DNA from 3 places in the Ectobacillus sp. OTK genome. Region 2 is predicted to be linked to each of the others. Evidence: a T-box and tRNA genes for the amino acid it is inferred to sense, from the RefSeq annotation. Region 2 holds a T-box; the other regions hold tRNA genes.
The links. A T-box is a leader RNA that pairs with one kind of tRNA and senses whether it is charged. The one in region 2 lies ahead of thrS (threonine--tRNA ligase), so its partner is inferred to be a tRNA-Thr.
Positions count from the first base shown of each region.

Region 1 (4,869 bases), 1.1 Mb from region 2:
GCTGCGAACTGGAGCTGGATATAAAAACATTACAAAGCGCAGCGTGTTATCTAGTTTTGAAGGAATAGCAAAATTCCTGTTGACTTTATAAAAGAGCATGATATAATGATCATTGTCTCTAATATGAGTCAAGCAAATAGGTCTAGTGATGATGGCGAAGAGGCCACACCCGTTCCCATACCGAACACGGAAGTTAAGCTCTTCAGCGCCGATGGTAGTTGGGGGTTTCCCCCTGTGAGAGTAGGACGTCGCTAGGCGATGTGGAGGATTAGCTCAGCTGGGAGAGCATCTGCCTTACAAGCAGAGGGTCGGCGGTTCGAGCCCGTCATCCTCCACCATATAATTGGAGGGGTAGCGAAGTGGCTAAACGCGGCGGACTGTAAATCCGCTCCCTCGGGGTTCGGCGGTTCGAATCCGTCCCCCTCCACCATTATTTCGTGTATAAAATTTGGAATATTGTGAAAAAATAGTAGGAGATATCGTTTGATTTATCTTTGCTTTATGCAGATCATTCTAGTGAAGCAAAATTGGAACAAGCGAGCATCTAAGAAATATCGGATTGTTTACCTTTACTTCTACGAAGTAATTCGAAGAGGTAAGGCTTGAAGTAAAAGAAAACAATCTTGCGGTGAGGATTCACGTAGTGAATTCAAAGATGTATAACATGAAGTTAAATCAATGGGCTATAGCCAAGCGGTAAGGCAACGGACTTTGACTCCGTCATTCGTTGGTTCGAATCCAGCTAGCCCAGCCATTATGAGCCATTAGCTCAGTCGGTAGAGCATCTGACTTTTAATCAGAGGGTCGAAGGTTCGAGTCCTTCATGGCTCACATTTGCGGGTGTGGCGGAATTGGCAGACGCACCAGACTTAGGATCTGGCGCCTTTGGCGTGGGGGTTCGAGTCCCTTCACCCGCACCATTTACAATTGTATAGGATTGCAGTGTTTGTCATGCGGAAGTAGTTCAGTGGTAGAATACAACCTTGCCAAGGTTGGGGTCGCGGGTTCGAATCCCGTCTTCCGCTTTCATGCCGGGGTGGCGGAATTGGCAGACGCACAGGACTTAAAATCCTGCGGTAGGTGACTACCGTGCCGGTTCGAGCCCGGCCCTCGGCACTGCTTCATACAAAATATGTTCAACATATGCGCCCGTAGCTCAATTGGATAGAGCGTCTGACTACGGATCAGAAGGTTATGGGTTCGAGTCCTTTCGGGCGCGCTTTATGGGGCCTTAGCTCAGCTGGGAGAGCGCCTGCTTTGCACGCAGGAGGTCAGCGGTTCGATCCCGCTAGGCTCCACTTTTATGGAGGGTTGGTAGAGCGGCTTAATACACCGGTCTTGAAAACCGGAGACGGTAACACGTCCGTGGGTTCAAATCCCACACCCTCCTCCATTTTATATTTAGTATATTATCGTCGCGGGGTGGAGCAGTCTGGTAGCTCGTCGGGCTCATAACCCGAAGGTCGCAGGTTCAAATCCTGTCCCCGCAACCAAAATGGTTCCGTGGTGTAGTGGTTAACATGCCTGCCTGTCACGCAGGAGATCGCGGGTTCGATCCCCGTCGGGACCGCCATTTGGCTCGGTAGCTCAGTCGGTAGAGCAGAGGACTGAAAATCCTCGTGTCGGCGGTTCGATTCCGTCCCGAGCCACCATTTGTTAAACTTTCTGGTTATAAAAAATATATTACGCCGGCTTAGCTCAATTGGCAGAGCAACTGACTTGTAATCAGTAGGTTGGGGGTTCAAGTCCTCTAGCCGGCATACCTTTAGGGGTATAGTTTAAAGGTAGAACTGAGGTCTCCAAAACCTCCAGTGTGGGTTCGATTCCTACTGCCCCTGCCAAAGAGGGCCTATAGCTCAGCTGGTTAGAGCGCACGCCTGATAAGCGTGAGGTCGATGGTTCGAGTCCATTTAGGCCCATTGTTTCAATTATTTAAATTGAATTATTCCGCAATAGCTCAGCGGTAGAGCAATCGGCTGTTAACCGATAGGTCGTAGGTTCGAATCCTACTTGCGGAGCCATATGGCCCGTTGGTCAAGTGGTTAAGACACCGCCCTTTCACGGCGGTAACACGGGTTCGAATCCCGTACGGGTCATTAAAAAAGAGTCAGCAATATTTGCTGGCTCTTTTTTTGTTCATATAAAGAATAAATAATTTAAGGAACTGATATTTTATCGATTCTTTTTATATAGAAAAAGGGAAATAGAGTAAAAAAAAGAATATTATATAAGATTTTCTCTAAAGGGAGACATATAATGGAACTAATATGGACAAAGACGTGGACCGCTAAATCGGAGGTTTAAGAAGATGAAGAGGGAGAACTTAGGAAATTTAAAACAGTGAATTATAAGTGAGGCAAATGGATAATTTATTTCAATCCTATTACTAAATAGAGCTTTTCCAATCTCATAAAGGAGTGTGGGCATGATGCAGGATACAGTCACTCAGCAGCAGTCAAAACAAAGAAGATGGGTTCGATTTCTTGTTATATTTACCGTTTCTATTTTACTACTCCTTACAGTTGCCTATACAGGTGGGACATTATATGTAAAAAGAAGTTTGCCCGTTATTAAGGGGGAAATTTCCTTAAGAGGATTGCAGGACTTGGTAACGGTCACGAGAGACCAAAATGGAGTACCGCATATTGAAGCAAAAAATCTGCATGATTTATATGTGTCTCAAGGGTACGTAACAGCACAGGATAGATTATTTCAAATGGATTTAAGTCGTCGGCAGGCATCTGGCGAGTTGAGTGAAGTAATCGGTGAACAAACAATAGAACAAGATCGATTTTTTCTGACGCTTGGTTTACGAAGAGCAGCCGAAGCGTCCTATAATGTATATTCGAATGAAGCTAAACAGGTGTTAAAGTGGTATGCGGAAGGTGTGAATTTATACATAAATGAGGCACGAAAAGCAAATAAGTGGCCGATTGAATTTACATTTCTTGGTTATGAGCCAAAGCCATGGACACCAGTAGACTCTTTAACAATTGGAAAGTATATGGCTTTTGATTTAGGGGGACAGTGGAAGGGGCAAGCATTTCGTCAATATTTATTAAATACGGTGTCAGAGGAAAAGGCGCTTGATTTGTTCCCGGCTTATCCGAAGGACGCAGCTGAGATTATAGCTGCAGTAAAGCAAACACATTTAGATCTATCAAAGCTTTTTACAGAGGAAGTAGTTCCGCATGAACTAAATGGCAGCAGCAATTGGGTTGTAAGCGGAAGTAAGACAAAGTCTGGAAAGCCTATTTTAGCCAATAATTTGTCTGTGCCTCTTACTACACCGTCTACTTGGTATGAAACGCATTTGCAGTCTCCTGAGGTAAATGTAAGCGGAGAGGTATTGGCAGGTATACCAGGTATTGTTGTCGGTCATAATGAATTTGTTGCATGGGGGATTACCAATGTCGGTTCTGATGTGCAGGATTTATATATAGAAAAGCGAAATCCAAATAATCCGTATGAATTTTTACATAACGATACATGGGAGAAGGCTCAGGTCATTACAGATGCTATTCGTGTGAAGGACAAACCGGCAGTGGATGCTAAGACTGTCATTACAAGACATGGACCGATTATTTCTGGGCTTGAGAATAAAGAAGAAATTGCACTGGCTCTCAAATGGACAGCATCTGAGCCGTCTGCAGAGCTTGAAGCGATTATTCGTATGAATAGGGCAAGGGATTGGAACTCATTTAAGGAGGCACTTACATATTTTCATGCACCGGCACAAAATTTTGTGTTTGCTGCAAAGGATGGAACAATTGCATATCGGGCAAATGGAAAAATCCCGATTCGGAAAAAAGGGGACAGTCTTCTTCCAGTACCTGGATGGAATGATGAATATGAATGGACTGGTTATATTCCTTGGGAAGAGCTTCCAACAGTTGTAAATCCGCAAGAAGGATTTATTACAACTACCAGCAATCAGATAAAAGATCGTTCTTATCCGTATCATATAAGTAATACATGGACACAGACATATCAAGCTTCTCGTATTCAAGAGGTACTACAGCAAAAAAACACGTTTACAGTTGAGGATATGGAAAAGCTGCAGATGGATCAAATGAATCTCAAGGCACGCGAATTTGTTCCTCTTTTTCTGCAGCATATAAAAGAGGAGGAGCTAACGAAGCAAGAGAAGGAAGCGATTTCTCTCTTAAAGAAGTGGGACTTTACGGATGATCGAAGCTTAGGGGCACCGCTCCTGTTTCATACATGGATGCAGGAGATTGGAAATGTCTTATTTGAAAAGGATATTTCAGAGGATATGCAGAGATTGTTTGAAGAAAAGGAACAAGTTATTGATGAACTGCTTCGAAAAGCGCAAAATGGCCAGCCTGGACCGTGGATACAAGAACAAGGTGGTCTGGATAAGGTACTAAAAAAATCCCTAACAAGGGCGGTACAGAGCATTGAGAAGACGCAAGGGCCAAGTGTCAGAGACTGGCAATGGGGTGGCTTTCACCGTCTTGTCTTTACGCATCCATTGTCTCACATAAGACCTTTTAATTATTTGTTTAACCTGGAAACGCCTATTCCGATTGGAGGAAGCAGTGTTACGGTGCAGTCATCGGGCTCGAATGCTGAAGGTTTTGCTGATCGTGGAGCATCTTCACATTTTGTGATAGATCTAAATGATGTAACAACAGGCCATCATATCGTTGCTCCTGGGCAGTCAGGCCATACTCAGAGCGAGTGGTACCATGATCAAATGAAGGATTGGGTGATCGGGACGTATCATACAACATCGCTCACTGAGAAATCTGGGAGTATCCTCCGTCTTCTTCCTGCTCAATAAATAAATGAAAGCAGTGAATTTGGTTATAATAGTAGTTGCAAGGAGGGATTGCAATGACAACA
Region 1 is NZ_AP048547.1:1,019,064-1,023,932, forward strand. It holds rRNA gene rrf (5S ribosomal RNA) at 142-257, shown strand; tRNA gene AC6HZ4_RS05010 (tRNA-Val) at 263-338, shown strand; tRNA gene AC6HZ4_RS05015 (tRNA-Tyr) at 346-430, shown strand; tRNA gene AC6HZ4_RS05020 (tRNA-Gln) at 680-754, shown strand; tRNA gene AC6HZ4_RS05025 (tRNA-Lys) at 759-831, shown strand; tRNA gene AC6HZ4_RS05030 (tRNA-Leu) at 837-920, shown strand; tRNA gene AC6HZ4_RS05035 (tRNA-Gly) at 954-1,025, shown strand; tRNA gene AC6HZ4_RS05040 (tRNA-Leu) at 1,031-1,116, shown strand; tRNA gene AC6HZ4_RS05045 (tRNA-Arg) at 1,146-1,219, shown strand; tRNA gene AC6HZ4_RS05050 (tRNA-Ala) at 1,226-1,298, shown strand; tRNA gene AC6HZ4_RS05055 (tRNA-Ser) at 1,306-1,393, shown strand; tRNA gene AC6HZ4_RS05060 (tRNA-Met) at 1,417-1,493, shown strand; tRNA gene AC6HZ4_RS05065 (tRNA-Asp) at 1,498-1,573, shown strand; tRNA gene AC6HZ4_RS05070 (tRNA-Phe) at 1,577-1,652, shown strand; tRNA gene AC6HZ4_RS05075 (tRNA-Thr) at 1,688-1,760, shown strand; tRNA gene AC6HZ4_RS05080 (tRNA-Trp) at 1,768-1,841, shown strand; tRNA gene AC6HZ4_RS05085 (tRNA-Ile) at 1,846-1,919, shown strand; tRNA gene AC6HZ4_RS05090 (tRNA-Asn) at 1,947-2,021, shown strand; tRNA gene AC6HZ4_RS05095 (tRNA-Glu) at 2,025-2,096, shown strand; gene AC6HZ4_RS05100 (penicillin acylase family protein) at 2,429-4,807, shown strand; gene AC6HZ4_RS05105 (CBS domain-containing protein) at 4,861-4,869, shown strand, end outside.
Region 1: it has a tRNA-Thr gene. The T-box ahead of thrS (threonine--tRNA ligase) is inferred to sense a tRNA for this amino acid. The anticodon was not compared.

Region 2 (4,869 bases):
AATATTATTGACAATGCATTTGATGCTGTTAGTAATCAATCGGAAAAACGCGTCTCTTTTTTTGTCACTGATATTGGTCATGATGTTGTCTTTGAACTGGTAGACAATGGAATAGGTGTGCCGGTTGAAAAAATAGATGCTATTTTCAAAAAAGGTTTTTCCACTAAAGGAAGCAATCGTGGTTACGGGCTGGCAAATGTTAAAAAAATGCTAGACTCCCTGCAAGGTTCTATTGAAATCAATAACGCAAAGGGGGGAGGAGCCATTTTTACAATCTATCTTCCTAAGAAATTGGACGAGAATCTATAAAAATAGGAGCGGATGTACATGTTGAAGGTCGCAATTGCAGAAGACGATTTCCGAGTAGCCCAGATTCAGGAAGGATTTTTATCAAAAATAAAGGATGTAAAAATTGTAGGGAAAGCATTGAATGCGAAAGAAACAATAGAACTTTTAGAAAAAGAAGAAATTGATTTGCTTCTATTAGACATTTATCTTCCAGATGGGCTTGGTACAGATTTATTGCCGAAGATTCACTCCGGCTTTCCAAATGTTGATGTGATTATGGTTACAGCAGCTAGTGAAAACGGTATGTTAGAAAAAGCAATTCGAAACGGGATATGCAATTATCTTATTAAACCGGTTACGCTGGAAAAGTTTATTTGCGCTATTGAAAATTATAAGAAAAAGAAGCAACTATTAAGCAGTTGCAGTGAAGTTAATCAACCATTCATTGATATGTTTTTTGGTACGACACAAACAAAGGATGTCAGTCAGAAAAACTTACCTACAGGTGTTGATCCGTTAACGCTGCAAAAGGTAAAAGAAATTATACGGGATTTAGAAGGCGGAATTACAATAGAAGAAATGGGAGAACAGATGGGTGCTTCAAGAACAACAGCAAGAAGATATTTAGAATATTTAGTTTCAATTAATGAATGCACAGTAGAGTATGAATATGGCATTATCGGGCGCCCAGAACGTAAATATTGCCTCACATGAATATTTCTTATTTGAAACTGCACAGTCCATTTTTTATGGAAAACAAACGTACATATGCCTGTAACTGCTTTAGACAATTATCTTTTCTCTAAGCAGTTAGATGAAGCGAGGTGCAAGGCACAAACAACGGAGTGATAGAAGTCATGAAAAAAAGATTATTACCATTCATATGGCTGTTTGTTGGGACGATAGCAGGCTGTTCTCTAGAAAAGTCCCCCGGCACTAACAAAATAGACATAGAACAAGTGGAATTAGTTGCACCTAATGTTGTAGGCGCGGGGTGGGATTTGACTGCGCGGGCGATGCAAAGAACTTTAAAAGAGGAGAAAATCTTTACGAAACCAATTGTTATTACGAACAAAGTGGGAGGCAGCGGTGATGTAGGATGGAAGTATACAAAGCAGCAAAGCGGTCATGTACTTGCTATGAATTCGAGCCTACTCATAACCAATCATATATTAGGTCATAGTAAGCTAACATATAAAGATTTCACCCCAATTGCTACCTTAGCAGCCGAATGGGAAGTAGTTGTCGTATCAAAAGATGCTAGTATAGACAATGCAAAAGAATTAATGGAAAAGCTGAAGAAAGACAAGGAATTGGTTAAAATTGGTGTTGCCCCTGGCTTAGGCAATGACGATCATTTATCTTTTGTGCAAGTAAGTAAAGCATTTGAAATAAATCCTGCAGAACTTGAGTTTTTCGTCTATGAAAATAAAGAGAAGGTTGTAAATGCTTTAATTGATAAGCAGATTGATGTGGCGACATTGGCCTTGTCAGAGGCGGAAAAACAATACAAAGCAGGAAAAGTGAATATTTTAGCTGTATCTTCTCCTAAAAGGCTGAAACAACTGCCAGAAGTTCCAACCTGGAAAGAACAAGGGATTGATTTAGTATTTCAACACTGGAGAGGAGTAATGGGTCCTCCAAATATGACGGAAGAAGAAATTGCTTATTGGGATGAAGCCATTAGGAAAATGGTTAAAACGCATACATGGAAAACCATTCTTGAAGAGAGGGGTTGGAATTCCTTCTATAAAAATAGCAGGGAAACAAAATTGTTCCTTGATCAAAAAAGTAAGATGTACGAGGAGCTAATGCACGATTCAGAGGTGCAGAAATGATTCTAGCAATGGAGATGGTACTCCTAACAAAAAAGTTTTAAAATAAGGTGTTGCTATTTATGGTAATTTTCTATATAATGTAAAATAATTTAAATCAACTGTTTGAATTTAAAAAAAGCACTGATAAGGACATGAGTTACTTTTTACGGTTTCCAGAGAGGGAAGAAAAGCTGAGATCTTCCTAACGCAGGAAAGTAGCTTACCACCTTTGAGCTGTATTGGGGAACTTTAGTATCCAATACCGTCTATGCTACGTTACAGCACCAAAGCCGTAAGTTATCTTTTTAACTTATGGGAAAATGGGTGGAACCACGGGTATAACGCACTCGTCCCTTACTGAGGGATGAGTGCGTTTTTTATTCTACAATCATTCATATAAAATTATTGCGATGAAGAGGACACGAATTATTTTTACGGTTTTCAGAGAGGGAAGAAAAAGCTGCGATCTTCCTAACTTAGGAAAATAATTTACCACCTTCGAGCTGTATTGGGGAACTTTAGTATCCAATACCGTCCATGCTGCGTTACAGCACCAAAGCCGTAAGGTATCTTTTGGAACTTACGGGAAATTGGGTGGAACCACGGGTATAACGCACTCGTCCCTTGCTGAGGGATGAGTGCGTTTTTTTATTCTACAATCATAAATATAAAATTATTGCGATGAAAAGGACACGAATTATTTTTACGGTTTTCAGAGAGGGAAGGAAAAGCTGCGACCTTCCTAGCTTAGGAAAATAATTTACCACCTTTGAGCTATATCGGGGAACTTTAGTATCCGATATCGTCCATGCTGCGTTACAGCACCAAAGCCGTAAGTTATCTTTTTAACTTATGGGAAATTGGGTGGAACCACGGGTATAACGCACTCGTCCCTTGCTGAGGGATGAGTGCGTTTTTATTTATTATTTTAAAGGAGTGTTTATTGTTATGAGTGAAAAATTAGTTCAAGTTCAATTTCCAGATGGAAAAGTAAAGGAGTTTCCGAAAGGCATTACAGTAGAAAGTGTGGCAGAGTCCATTAGCTCAAGCTTAGGAAAAAATGCAGTTGCAGGGAAAGTAGATGAACAACTGGTAGATTTAAGCTACGAGTTAGGAAAGGATGCGAAGCTCTCTGTTTTAACTTTAGATTCAGAAGAAGGATTGCAGGTTTTAAGGCACTCATCAGCGCATGTATTGGCACAAGCCGTGAAAAGGCTTTATAGTAATGTGAAATTGGGTATAGGACCAGTCATTGAAGATGGATTTTACTATGATTTGAAACTAGGACACAGCTTGACTTCCGATGACCTGCTTGCTATTGAAAAAGAGATGGAAAATATCATAAACGAGAATTTAGAAATCAAACGAATTGAAGTTTCTTATGAAGAAGCTGAAAAATTATTTGAAGAAAAAGGTGAGCCATTCAAGGTAGAAATACTAAAGGCCATTCCCAAAAATGAAAGAATAACTCTTTATCAACAAGGAGAATTTATTGATCTTTGCCGTGGTCCTCACCTTCCATCTACAGGTTTAATCAAAGCATTCAAATTAACTCGTGTATCAGGTGCTTACTGGCGAGGCGATAGTCAAAACGAAGTTCTTCAACGAGTTTATGGAGTGGCCTTTAAAAGGAAAAAGGATTTAAATGAATATCTAAATTTCTTAGAGGAAGCTGCAAAACGAGATCACCGGAAGTTAGGAAAACAATTAGAGTTGTTTATGTTTTCTGAGGAAGCACCGGGAATGCCGTTTTATTTACCGAAAGGACAAATTATTAGAAATGAGTTGGAAAATTTTTCTCGTGAACTTCAAAGCAGTGCCGGTTATGATGAAGTTCGTACTCCATTTATGATGAACCAAAGATTATGGGAGCGGTCGGGCCACTGGGATCATTACCATGAAAACATGTATTTTTCCGAAGTCGATCATACAAGATTTGCGATGAAGCCAATGAATTGTCCGGGGCATATGCTGATTTTTAAAAATAATCTTTACTCCTATCGAGATTTACCTATTCGTTTAGCAGAGTTTGGTCAAGTTCATCGGCATGAATATAGCGGTGCTTTAAATGGAATGCTTCGGGTTCGTACATTTTGTCAGGACGATGCCCATATCTTTGTGCGAGAGGATCAAATTGAAAGTGAAATTAAACAGGTGTTTGATCTAGTTAATCAAGTGTATCGCACTTTTGGTTTCGAATACTCTGTGGAGCTTTCGACTCGTCCAGAGGATTCATTAGGTGATGACAACCTTTGGGAACTTTCTGAAGGAGCATTAAAGAATGTACTTGAAAACTTAGGCATTAAATACCACTTGAACGAAGGTGATGGAGCATTTTATGGGCCAAAAATTGATTTTCATATTAAAGATGCATTAAAACGGAGCCATCAATGTGCAACAATCCAACTTGATTTTCAGATGCCGGAGAAATTTGATTTGACTTATATCAATGAAAATAATGAAAAGGTTCGTCCTGTTGTGATTCATCGTGCTATTTTTGGATCCATTGATCGTTTTTTTGGTATTTTAATCGAACATTTTGCGGGTGCTTTTCCTGTTTGGCTTGCACCGATACAAGTACAAATTATCCCTGTCTCACAAGTTCACTTGGACTACTGCTTAAAGATTCAGTCGAAACTGAAGCAATTAGGAATAAGAGTGAAAGTTGACAAAAGTAATGAAAAGCTAGGGTACAAAATAAGAGAAGCACAGATACAAAAGATCCCATACATGCTGGTGCTAGGGGATAATGAAGTGAAAGAAA
Region 2 is NZ_AP048547.1:2,141,257-2,146,125, forward strand. It holds gene AC6HZ4_RS10355 (ATP-binding protein) at 1-309, shown strand, start outside; gene AC6HZ4_RS10360 (response regulator) at 328-1,002, shown strand; gene AC6HZ4_RS10365 (tripartite tricarboxylate transporter substrate binding protein) at 1,146-2,126, shown strand; T-box leader at 2,238-2,463, shown strand; T-box leader at 2,507-2,733, shown strand; T-box leader at 2,778-3,003, shown strand; gene thrS (threonine--tRNA ligase) at 3,054-4,869, shown strand, end outside.

Region 3 (4,869 bases), 1.5 Mb from region 2:
ATTTCTTTTAAAATATATTAATTTAGCAAAACCAAAAACATAAAATAACTTTTATTACCTACATAAATCTATTAATTTCTCTATTCCTCATTTAAGATATCATATTTTTTCAAAAATATTAATGGAATAATTTTCATATATTAATATTAAAAAAATCACTTCTCTAATGACAAGTGACGTTTTGTCTTTCTCGTTCTTTTTTAAAGACATTCCCCTGTCTAACTTTCGCTTATATCTGCTTTTTTACATCATGTGCATGTAAAGACTAGGAAATTTTCAAAACAAGTATGTGTTTGGAAAATTTCCTCACAAAATTAGAAACGACACAAAAACGCCTCAAGCAAAAATACAGAGGCGTTACCTGGATATTTTTAATGTTATTATTGAAACAGATCGCCCGCAGTAAGTTTGAGCAATCACCAATGATTTACCCGATTTGATACAAATGTTTTGATCTCGTGCAATGCTTTGTCACTCAATCGTTCCTTAGTAATAACGAATGATAATGATAATAGCTGCTATTAAACAAACAGTTGATGGAATAGTCATAGTTAAAGGTTGTTGAACCCTAAAAATGTGTGTATATATTGCACCAATCATAAGTACTATAATTATTAAGCTGCTAAAGATTGCAAGGTTATAGTTCCACAAGCCAAATATTAATGCTATTGAAGCAGCGATTTCAAAAATTCCAATAACCGTCATAAACCACATTGGATATTGGTAAAGATTCCAATGTTCAACCTGAAAATTTGGTTTAATCATTTTGATTATCCCACCCATACCTATAAACAATGCCAATATAATCTGCAGAATCTTTGTAACCATATTCCTACTTCACTCCTCGAATTATAGAATCAGTTAGACTGAATAGATATCTGTGAAATCATTTTCTTCAGATTCAATTTGTTAAGACCTAAAAGCCATAAACAAAAATAGATATCTGCAGACACTTATTATTTATCCACCATGCCATTCATCACCAAATTTATAACTTCTCCTGCTAATATTTTCGGATTGCTTTTATTTTTTAATAAACACGAAATAATTAGCTGTTCAACCATCCCAAAGATACAAACAGCTGCGATATCCATAGACAAATCTAAACGAAAATATCCAGATTGCTGTTCATGATGTAAATTATCTGACAGTAACTCAATTATCTTTTCTTTAAAATGTTCTGAATCATCAGCAAGAATTAGACCGATTCTAGTTAAATTCGTATCCTCTGCAAAAAATTGAAATAAGTTTTCTAGCGAGGCAAATACTCGCTGAGTAATATCATCTTTTTCAATATTTGAAGATAAACGTTGGTTTTCAATTAATTGAAATAGCTTAGTTCGAAAATCACTGACCAATTCATCAAAAATCGCATTTTTACTAGGAAAATAAAGATAAAATGCAGGTTGAGTTAAATTTGCACGTTTAACAATGTCACTGACTTTCGTATTGTGAAATCCATGATTAGCAAATTCATAAGCTGCTGCTTCTTTAATACGTGCCCTGCTCTCCTTTCCCTTTAAGCCTTTTTCCTTGTTCATTTGAACACCTCCTTTCAATCGCTTGTTTATATTACTTGAGAGTAACGTTACTCACGAATAACTTATTAACACAATAATGGAAAACAAATCCAACGTCAATATGTTTTTTAAATTGCTGAAATATAAGCTGCCCGCAGTCGGATTCGAACCAACACTCCAGAGGAACACGATTTTAAGTCGCGCGCTTCTGCCTAACAACTATACATCTATATAAAATATTTATACAGTATAAAATAGAATAAAAAGAGCTTTTCAAACAGAAGAAGTGATAGGAATATTTCCTATCACTTCTTCAATGCTTCTTCAATTGCATTCTTAATTCCATCATAGTTAGCATCCACAAGGCTTCCATTTACATAAACAGTAGGAGCCCCTTGCACCTTCAATTCTAAAGCTAAGTCTCTATCCTGCTGAACCATCTTTTGAATCGCTTGACTATTCAAGTCCTTTTGAAATTGCTTTACATTAATTTCAGGGAGCTTCTCTTTTACAATTTTCATAAGCAGTTCCTCAGTAATCCACACTTGATCCGTATCTTGCTGAGCAGCATACAGCTCAGCATAAAACTTCCAAAAAGCATCTTGGTTTTGTTTGTAAATTGCTTCGCCTGCAGCAGCGCCTAAATCAGAATCGTCTCCAATGAATGGGAAGTTAATAAAGTGAAACTGGGCTTTTCCCGTATCAATATATTCCTTTTGGATTTGAGGAAGAACATGCTCATCCCATTTTTTGCAGCCTGGACATTTAAAATCTGCAAACTCGACAATATGGACAGGGGCATCTTGATCCCCTAATGTTTGTTGCTCCTTATATGCGAATGGATCCTGTTTATCTTCTGTTTTCTTTCCTATAATTGTATAAACAATTACCCCAACCAAAATTAAAAATGCCAGCGAAAAAATCATAAATAATGTAGAAAACTGTTTAGACTTCATTCTTTATTCTCCGTTGCTGTTGTATTTACTTCTAGTATTGCCACTCCATCATGTAATACTCAGAAAGCATCTTCTATTACACATCATACCAACGTATATAGCACTCGTCCAACGGAAAGATCGTTCGTTCAAAAAGCTGTCACATTCTTTATATTTACATAAAAAAAAACCTTTACTTTGATAGTAAAGGTTTTTTATACCGGTGGTCGGGGTCGAACCGACACTCCAGAGGAACACGATTTTGAGTCGTGCGCGTCTGCCAATTCCGCCACACCGGCATGGAGGCGGCAACCGGATTCGAACCGGTGGATAAAGGTTTTGCAGACCTTGGCCTTACCACTTGGCTATGCCGCCGAATATTTTGGAGCGGAAGACGGGATTCGAACCCGCGACCCCAACCTTGGCAAGGTTGTATTCTACCACTGAACTACTTCCGCATATATGGCTGGGCTAGCTGGATTCGAACCAACGAATGACGGAGTCAAAGTCCGTTGCCTTACCGCTTGGCTATAGCCCACTGATAAAACTTTATGTTATACACCTTCGAATCCAATATGTGAATTCTGATTAATACATTCCTCATTATTCTCCATTATAACCCATTCACTAATCACTGTAAAGATTTAGGTTTAAATGGGGCGACTGATGGGAATCGAACCCACGAGTGTTGGAGCCACAATCCAATGCGTTAACCACTTCGCCACAGCCGCCATTACAAGAATGGCAGGGGTAGTAGGAATCGAACCCACACCGGAGGTTTTGGAGACCTCTGTTCTACCTTTAAACTATACCCCTATAGATGGTGGAGGGGGACGGATTCGAACCGCCGAACCCTGAGGGAGCGGATTTACAGTCCGCCGCGTTTAGCCACTTCGCTACCCCTCCACATGATGCCGGCTAGAGGACTTGAACCCCCAACCTACTGATTACAAGTCAGTTGCTCTACCAATTGAGCTAAGCCGGCGTAATATATTTTTTATAACCAGAAAGTTTAACAAATGGTGGCTCGGGACGGAATCGAACCGCCGACACGAGGATTTTCAGTCCTCTGCTCTACCGACTGAGCTACCGAGCCAAATGGCGGTCCCGACGGGGATCGAACCCGCGATCTCCTGCGTGACAGGCAGGCATGTTAACCACTACACCACGGAACCACTTTGGTTGCGGGGACAGGATTTGAACCTGCGACCTTCGGGTTATGAGCCCGACGAGCTACCAGACTGCTCCACCCCGCGATGATAAGAAATTCAATTTATATGGTGGAGGATGACGGGCTCGAACCGCCGACCCTCTGCTTGTAAGGCAGATGCTCTCCCAGCTGAGCTAATCCTCCACATGTTGGTGACCCGTACGGGATTCGAACCCGTGTTACCGCCGTGAAAGGGCGGTGTCTTAACCGCTTGACCAACGGGCCATGTAATGGCGGAGAGCGAGGGATTCGAACCCTCGATACGCTTGTGACGTATACACGATTTCCAATCGTGCTCCTTCGGCCTCTCGGACAGCTCTCCATTTGGCTCCGCAAGTAGGATTCGAACCTACGACCTATCGGTTAACAGCCGATTGCTCTACCGCTGAGCTATTGCGGAATATAAATTGTTTTAAGCCTATTAGGCCAGCCTAGCGACGTCCTACTCTCACAGGGGGAAACCCCCAACTACCATCGGCGCTGAAGAGCTTAACTTCCGTGTTCGGTATGGGAACGGGTGTGACCTCTTCGCCATCATCACTAGACCTATTTGCTTGACTCATATTAGAGACAATGATCATTATATCACGCTCTTTTATAAAGTCAACAGGAATTTTGATATTCCTTCAAAACTAGATAACATACTGCGTTGTGTAATTATGATTAAGCCCTCGATCGATTAGTATCTGTCAGCTGCACGTGTCGCCACGCTTACACCTCAGACCTATCAACCTGATCATCTTTCAGGGATCTTACTAGCTTGACGCTATGGGAAATCTCATCTTGAGGGGGGCTTCATGCTTAGATGCTTTCAGCACTTATCCCGTCCGCACATAGCTACCCAGCGATGCCCTTGGCAGAACAACTGGTACACCAGCGGTGCGTCCATCCCGGTCCTCTCGTACTAAGGACAGCTCCTCTCAAATTTCCTGCGCCCGCGACGGATAGGGACCGAACTGTCTCACGACGTTCTGAACCCAGCTCGCGTACCGCTTTAATGGGCGAACAGCCCAACCCTTGGGACCGACTACAGCCCCAGGATGCGATGAGCCGACATCGAGGTGCCAAACCTCCCCGTCGATGTGGACTCTTGGGGGAGATAAGCCTGTTATCCCCGGGGTAGCTTTTATCCGTTGAGCGATGGCCCTTCCATGCGGAACCACCGGATCACTAAGCCCGACTTTCGTCCCTGCTCGACTTGTAG
Region 3 is NZ_AP048547.1:605,519-610,387, reverse strand. It holds gene AC6HZ4_RS03160 (DoxX family protein) at 487-828, opposite strand; gene AC6HZ4_RS03155 (TetR/AcrR family transcriptional regulator) at 957-1,541, opposite strand; gene AC6HZ4_RS03150 (DsbA family protein) at 1,826-2,476, opposite strand; tRNA gene AC6HZ4_RS03145 (tRNA-Leu) at 2,674-2,754, opposite strand; tRNA gene AC6HZ4_RS03140 (tRNA-Cys) at 2,756-2,830, opposite strand; tRNA gene AC6HZ4_RS03135 (tRNA-Gly) at 2,839-2,913, opposite strand; tRNA gene AC6HZ4_RS03130 (tRNA-Gln) at 2,919-2,993, opposite strand; tRNA gene AC6HZ4_RS03125 (tRNA-His) at 3,111-3,186, opposite strand; tRNA gene AC6HZ4_RS03120 (tRNA-Trp) at 3,198-3,271, opposite strand; tRNA gene AC6HZ4_RS03115 (tRNA-Tyr) at 3,277-3,361, opposite strand; tRNA gene AC6HZ4_RS03110 (tRNA-Thr) at 3,368-3,440, opposite strand; tRNA gene AC6HZ4_RS03105 (tRNA-Phe) at 3,476-3,551, opposite strand; tRNA gene AC6HZ4_RS03100 (tRNA-Asp) at 3,555-3,630, opposite strand; tRNA gene AC6HZ4_RS03095 (tRNA-Met) at 3,635-3,711, opposite strand; tRNA gene AC6HZ4_RS03090 (tRNA-Val) at 3,734-3,809, opposite strand; tRNA gene AC6HZ4_RS03085 (tRNA-Glu) at 3,816-3,890, opposite strand; tRNA gene AC6HZ4_RS03080 (tRNA-Ser) at 3,897-3,987, opposite strand; tRNA gene AC6HZ4_RS03075 (tRNA-Asn) at 3,991-4,065, opposite strand; rRNA gene rrf (5S ribosomal RNA) at 4,095-4,210, opposite strand; rRNA gene AC6HZ4_RS03065 (23S ribosomal RNA) at 4,325-4,869, opposite strand, start outside.
Region 3: it has a tRNA-Thr gene. The T-box ahead of thrS (threonine--tRNA ligase) is inferred to sense a tRNA for this amino acid. The anticodon was not compared.